DNA from 3 places in the Streptomyces sp. NPDC001594 genome. Region 3 is predicted to be linked to each of the others. Evidence: riboswitches for the same ligand, from Rfam matches in the RefSeq annotation. Region 3 holds a riboswitch; each other region holds the start of a gene.
What was found. A riboswitch is a leader RNA that binds a small molecule or an ion and turns the genes downstream of it on or off. The one in region 3 is predicted to bind cyclic di-AMP.
Positions count from the first base shown of each region.

Region 1: another riboswitch for cyclic di-AMP. It lies ahead of ACFY0O_RS15870 (peptidoglycan DD-metalloendopeptidase family protein); the one in region 3 lies ahead of ACFY0O_RS17825 (M23 family metallopeptidase).
Region 2: another riboswitch for cyclic di-AMP. It lies ahead of ACFY0O_RS20770 (transglycosylase family protein); the one in region 3 lies ahead of ACFY0O_RS17825 (M23 family metallopeptidase).

Region 1 is NZ_JBIAVB010000007.1:11,536-13,789, reverse strand. It holds gene ACFY0O_RS15875 (tyrosine-protein phosphatase) at 16-780, opposite strand; cyclic di-AMP (ydaO/yuaA leader) riboswitch at 1,112-1,303, shown strand; gene ACFY0O_RS15870 (peptidoglycan DD-metalloendopeptidase family protein) at 1,308-2,254, shown strand, end outside.
Region 2 is NZ_JBIAVB010000010.1:93,722-95,975, forward strand. It holds gene ACFY0O_RS20770 (transglycosylase family protein) at 267-1,004, opposite strand; cyclic di-AMP (ydaO/yuaA leader) riboswitch at 1,007-1,175, opposite strand; gene ACFY0O_RS20775 (transglycosylase family protein) at 1,450-2,254, opposite strand, start outside.
Region 3 is NZ_JBIAVB010000008.1:124,594-126,847, forward strand. It holds gene ACFY0O_RS17820 (M16 family metallopeptidase) at 1-430, shown strand, start outside; cyclic di-AMP (ydaO/yuaA leader) riboswitch at 645-804, shown strand; gene ACFY0O_RS17825 (M23 family metallopeptidase) at 817-1,623, shown strand; gene ACFY0O_RS17830 (GntR family transcriptional regulator) at 1,787-2,254, shown strand, end outside.

The DNA.
Region 1 (2,254 bases), on a different contig from region 3:
GGGCCCTGGCCGGGCTCAGTCCAGCAGCTGGTCGCGCAGCCGCTCCCGCGTGGCCGGGGTGAGCCCCAGGCCGTCGGAGAGGTAGCGGTCGAGTCCGCCCCAGTGCGCGTCGACGGTCTCGTACGCGGCGAGCAGGTACTCGGGGCGGGCGTCGAACAGCGGCGCCAGCAGCTCCGTCACCTCCCCGGGCCGGGTCTCGGGCGTCTCGGTGCCGCGCAGCAGCCGGTAGCGGTTGTGCGGGGCGTTCGACTCCATGTAGTCCGCCACGATGGCGTCGCGGTCCACCCCCAGGGCGAGCAGGGTGACGGCGATCGACAGGCCCGCCCGGTCCTTGCCGGCCGCGCAGTGCAGGAGTGCGGGCACGCTGTCCTCGGCGAGGGCGCGCACCACCCGGCCGTGTTCGGCGGTGCGGTGGCGGATCATCTCGCGGTACGACTCCGCCATGCGGGCGGCCGCCCTGCCGTCGCCCAGCAGGGAGCGGAGCTGGTCGAGGCCGCCCTCGCGGACCGTCCGCCAGAACTCCCCGCCGTCGGCCGGGTCCGAGAGCGGGACGTTCACGTTGCGCACGCCCGGCAGTTCGACGTCCGGGCCCTCGACGGCCCGGTCGGCGGCGTTGCGGAAGTCGAAGACGGTGTGCAGGCCGAGGGAGGCGAGGAATTCTGCATCGGTTTCGGTGGCATGCGCCAGATGTCCGCTTCGGAACAGTCGTCCCGGCCTGACCCTCCGTCCGTCCGTGGTCGGCAAACCGCCCACGTCACGGAAATTGCGCACTCCGGTCATCTCGGGCGTGGGTTCGGGGTACGCGGGAAGGTCCTGCGGTATCTGCTGGGTCACGTGTTCTCCTCCGCGGTGCGCTGCGTGTCCGAATTGCTCTGGTTGGGACCAACTTGCCATAGGTGGACGAGAGATCGGGCCGAACTCCGTGAGCCAGATCATACGGTGACCGAGCGTGCCTGATCGCGGAACACGAATTCCCATGCGGGGAAGGTTGTTGGCGGTCGGGAATGGACGCAGGGTGACCGTAAATTCGTTGATCGGTCATACCTGCTATTCCGTCAGGGAATTCACCGCTTGTTGCCCGTGCCCCCGCTGGATTACCTTCGCGAGCGATCCGGGTGGACCGCCTAATCCTGCCGCCGCCCGGGAACCGCACCCGACCACGACGCGCGGCAGGAGCGGGGGAACCATGCAGGCCGCCGGGCCGGATCGAATCCGGCGCGGCTCGGGGTGAAGCCGTACCCGTACGGCCGGACATCTCCAGTCCGAACCCGACAGCTCACCTCGCAGGCGCCGGAGAGGAATTCGCCATGCCCGGAAAGGGCAAGCACCGCCGTCCGAAGTCCCGTTCCATATCCCGCGGCCTGGCCTTCGCCGGCACCGGGGGAGCCGCCCTCGCGCTGCCGCTGACCGGCGCCGCCGGAGCCCACGCGGCCGCCCCCGCCGCCGTGACCCCCGCCGTCGCGTCCGCCCAGGCCCCGGAGGCGTTCCGGACCGCCGCGCCCGCCGCGGCCCCGGCCGCCGCCCCGTCCGTCTACACGGTCGTCCCCGGCGACTGCCTCTCGGTCATCGCCGCCGAGCGCGGGCTCTCCGGGGGCTGGGAGCAGCTGTACGCCGACAACCGCGCGGCCGTCGGCGACGACCCCTCCCTCATCCACCCGGGCCTGCGCCTGACCCTCGGCGGGAGCGCCGGCCCCGCCGCCCCCAAGCCGGCTGCGGCCCCCGCCGAGGAGTCCTCGAGCGGAACTCCGGCGGCCGGTGAGGACGCCGCGGACCCCGCCCCGGCCGAGGAGGCCCCCGCCGCGTCGGGCGCCGCCGGCTCCTCGGGCGCCGCGCAGCGGAAGGGCTCCGCCGCGCCGGCCCGCGGAATGAAGCAGTCCGCCCCGGCCGCCCAGTCCGCCCCCGCGAGCGCCGCCGGATTCGTCGCCCCCGTCGGCGGCGGCATCTCCACCCAGTACCGCACCCCCGGCGCCATGTGGTCCTCCGGCTACCACACCGGCGTCGACTTCATCGCGAGCACCGGCACCACCGTCCGGGCCGTCGGCGCGGGCACGGTGGTTTCCGCAGGCTGGGGCGGTGCCTACGGCAACCAGGTCGTCATCCGGCACGCCGACGGCAAGTACTCCCAGTACGGCCACCTCTCCCAGCTGAACGTCTCGACGGGCCAGACCGTCACCGCCGGCCAGAGCATCGGCCTCTCCGGCGCCACCGGCAACGTGACCGGTCCGCACCTCCACTTCGAGATCCGCACGGGCCC
Region 2 (2,254 bases), on a different contig from region 3:
GGCCTGGGACGGCCTTCGCCGACTAGAGCCTAACCGGCTCCGGGCGGTCGGCCAGCCGACCGCCCGGGTCCTGGGACGAAAAAGGGGCCGAATACCCGCCTTCCAGGACATAGGACCCTGGAAATCGGGCCGGACGTGCGGCGGCGCGGCCCGGACGCGACGACGCCCGGCGCGCAAGGGATGCGCGCCGGGCGTCGGTGCCACGGGCCGTGCGGGGGTGCCGCCCGGATGCCGCACGGATGCGGCTCAGGGTGTTACGCCGGAGTTCAGCTGAGCTTCAGCTTCTGACCCGGGAAGATCAGGTCGGCGTCCTTGACGGTGTCCTTGTTCAGGTCGAACAGCTTCTCCCAGCCGCCCTTGACGCCGTTGGCGTCGGCGATGGTGCCGAGGGTGTCACCCTCCTTGACCGTGTACGAGCCGTTGCCGGTGGCCGGGGTCTCGGCCTTCGGGGTCGACGGCTTCGACGGGGCCGGCTTGGACGGGGTCCAGTTGCCGGAGCCGGAGCCGGTGCTCTTGGTCTCGGTGTCGGCCTTCGGGGTGGAGGGCTTCGCCGGGGCGGGCTTGGCCGGGGCCGGCTTGGTCTCCGGCTTCGGCTTGGCCGGGGTGGTGGTCGAGCCGCCGCCGTTGTAGGCGGAGTTGGACAGGCCGACGCCGCAGGACGGCCAGGCGCCCTTGCCCTGGCCCTTGAGGACCTTCTCGGCGATGGCTATCTGCTGCGACTTGGTGGCCTGGTTGGCCTGCGCGGCGTACGCCTTGCCGCCGTACGCGGCCCAGGTGGAGGCGGAGAACTGGAGACCGCCGTAGTAACCGTTGCCGGTGTTGATGGACCAGTTGCCGCCGGACTCGCACGAGGCGACCTTGTCCCACTCCGAGACGGTCGCGGCGCTGGCGGAACCGGCCGCCATCAGCGGGGCGGCGACGGCGACACCGGCGACACCGGCGAGCGTGACGATACGGACGGCCTTGGAGCCGCGGCGGTGCTTGCCCTTGCCGGAAAGCAGCATGGAGTTCTCCTCACCGACGCCTTCGAGGTGAGCTGTCGGGTTCGGGCGGATGAGTTGCCCGGCCGCGCAGTTGCGCGTCTTCACCCCAAGCCGGTACGCGGGCCGTCTCTCAACGGCCTTTCCCGGCAACTACCTTGGTTCCCCCGCTCCTGCCAACGGCGCTTGCGCGACGACTGTTCCCTCCGGCCGCCGGCAGGATTCGGCGATGCGGTCGAAGGAGCTCGCGGTGGCGAGCGACTCAGAAGGTAGACAGGTCTCTCCCCGATGTTCAACGTGTGATTTTGGGGAGAAACCGGCCTACTTGCGTTCCGGGAGGGCGCGTTTGCGCAGGTCGGGGCGGGGTTTGCGGAAGTTCCGGAATGAGACACGCCAGTTGTCCGGAAGAGATGCATGTCTCACTTGCCGATAACGGACATTCAGCCCGTAACGGCTGCCCGAACTACCCCTATTTCTTGGTTAGATCCAGGTTCTGGCCGGGCTTGATGAGGTCCGCGTCCTGGCCGATGACCTGCTCGTTGGCCTGGTAGAGGGCGGTCCAACCGCCCTTGAGGCCGTTGGCGTCCGCGATGGCCGCCAGGCTGTCGCCCGGCTTCACCGTGTACACGGGCTCCGCGGCGGCGGCTGACGCCGCGCCAGGGGCCGCGGGCACCTCGAGGGCGGCCGGGCCGCGGTGCTTGCCGTTGCCCCCGGAGGCGTCTGCGGAGGGCGAAGGAGCGGGCGTGGCGCCCGGGGTGGCCGGGGCCGTCGGGTCGACCGGGGCGGTCGGGGTGCCGGGGGCCGTCGGAGTGGCCGGGGTGCCCTGGTTGTTGGAGTTGCCCGGGTTGCCCTGACCGTTCTGGTTGCCCTGGTTGCCCGTGTTGCCCGTGTTGGCCGGGTTGGCCGGGTTGGTGGTCGGGGCGGTGGGGCCCGTGGTCGGGGTGGGCGGCACGGAGTAGTCCGGCTCCGGCATGACGGGCAGTCCGCTGGTGGCTCCCAGCGGGTAGTCCGGCAGCACGCCGGGGCCCGGGGTGCCGGGGGCCGGCGTGGGCGCCCCGAAGTCCGTGGAGGGCTTGTCCTTCCCGGTGGACGGCACCGAGAAGTCGGGCCGGGCCGGGCTGGGGCCGACCGGGCCGGGGGTCTTGGAGGTGCCGGTGTCCACGTCGGGCTTCGGCCCGTTCTTCGACAGCCCCGCCGAGGCGGAGCACAGCGGCCACGCCTCGGGGCCCTGGGAGTCCAGCACCCGCTCGGCCACGGCTATCTGCTGCGAGCGG
Region 3 (2,254 bases):
GCTGCGCTCCACGGCCGACGGCAAGGGCGCCTCGATGCTCGCCATCAGCGGCTCGGTGGACACCCCCAACACCGGTCCGGCGCTGGAGGACCTGTGGCAGGTGCTGCGCACCCTCGCCGCCGGGGGCCTGACGGACGCCGAGCGCGACGTGGCGGTGCAGAACCTGGTGGGCGTGGCCCCGTTGAAGTTCGAGACGGCCGCCTCGGTCGCCGGGACCCTGGCCGACCAGGTGGAGCAGGAACTGCCGGACGACTACCAGGCGCGGCTGTACGCGCGGCTGGCCGAAACCGGTACGGCGGAGGCCACTTCGGCGGTCGTGAGCGCCTTCCCGGTGGACCGTCTGGTCACCGTCCTGGTGGGCGACGCGGCGCAGATCGAGGAGCCGGTGCGGGCCCTCGGGATCGGTGAGGTCGCGGTCGTCGCCAACTGACCGGCGGCCGGCCGGCAACTGGCCGGTGGTCGACCTGCCTTGAAGGGGCCCGGCGGGACGTCCGCCGGGCCCTCTTTGTCCGTTTGGTGGTGTGGTTTCAGGTATGCGGTGTGGCGTACGCAACAAATCCGGTCGTCTGTTTGGCGATCGACTGATGATCCGCCTAGCGTCAGGCGTGCTGTCCGTCAGTTGTGCCAGCCGCACCCGCGGCACCGGACAGCGATCGCCGAGTCCCCGTCAGGCGCGAGCCTGGGGAGCCGGGGACCCACATCAGTCCCTGGGGTGAATCGGACCGCCTCGCCAGAGGGGGCCCGTAGGAGACCTTCCTGCTCCGAACCCGTCAGCTAACCCGGTAGGCGAGAGGGAAGGAAAGGATCACCCCCGCCATGGCGTTTGGCAGTCGTGCAGCCGGTTCCGGTAAGCACCGTGGTTCGAGCCGTATGAGCCGCAAGACCGCCGGCTACGCCGGTATAGCCGCCCTCGCCACCACGGGCGTGGTCGGCACCCTGGCGGCCCCGGCCTTCGCCGCCGACTCCCACGGGGGCCCGTCCCTCGAGGACACCGGCGCCCTGAACGCGATCGTCGTCGCCGACGGTCTCCAGGACGACATCCAGGTCCAGGCCGAGACCCAGCAGACCGCCGCCGAGTCCGTCGCCGCCCAGGCGCAGGCCGAGGCCGACGCCAAGACGCGCGCCGCCGAGGCGAAGCGCATGGCCGAGGCCAAGGAGAAGGCCGAGCGCGAGGCCGCCGAGAAGGCCGCCCAGGAGGAGGCCCGCAAGCGCCTCAACACCTTCGTGGCCCCGGTGGACGGCTCCTACGTCAGCACCCAGTACGGCGCGGGCGGCGGCATGTGGTCCTCCGGCAGCCACACGGGCATCGACTTCCACGCCGACGAGGGCACGTCCGTCCACGCCGTGGGCGCGGGCACCATCGTCGAGGCCGGCTGGGGCGGCGCCTACGGCAACAACGTCGTGATCCGCCACAACGACGGCACCTACACCCAGTACGGCCACCTGATGTCGCTGAGCGTCTCGGTCGGCGAGACCGTCACCGCGGGCCAGCAGATCGGCCTGTCGGGCTCCACCGGCAACTCCAGCGGCCCGCACCTGCACTTCGAGGCCCGCACCGGCGCCACGTACGGCACGGACATCAACCCGCTGGCCTACCTGCGCCAGCACGGCGTCGGCATCTGACCCGACCCCCGCTTCCCGTTCGCGCAAGGCCCCGGCTCCCCGAGCCGGGGCCTTCCGTGTTTTCGTTTCGAATTTCCGGGCTTTCTCGGAAATCCCCGCCTGTTGCAATAGAGTCGCAGGGGCGGCACGGTCGATCGGAACGAAACCCAGCGGAGGTCCGGCCTTGCGTATTCCGGCGCACGCGGTGTGCACAGCCATTCGCGACGATATCGTCTCCGGTTTCTTCGGGCCCGGCGGCCGGCTGACCGAGGAGGTGCTCGCCCGCCGGTACGGGGTCTCGCGGGTGCCGGTGCGCGAGGCGCTGCGCACGCTGGAGTCCGAGGGGTTCGTCACCACGCGGCGGCACGCGGGGGCCTGTGTGGCGGAGCCGGGCGAGCAGGAGGCCGAGGACCTGCTGGAGCTGCGGACGCTGCTGGAGCCGCTGGCGGCGGCCCGTGCGGCCCGGCGGCGCACCGACGCGCACCTGAAGGTGCTGCGGGGCCTGGTACGGCTGGGCCAGCAGCGGGCCAGGCGGGGGCAGGGGGAGGATCTCAGGGCGCTGGAGACCTGGTTCCACGAGACCCTGGCGCAGGCCTCCGGCAGCCCGGGGCTGATCGCGCTCCTCACCCAGACCCGGCGCAAGATCGCCTGG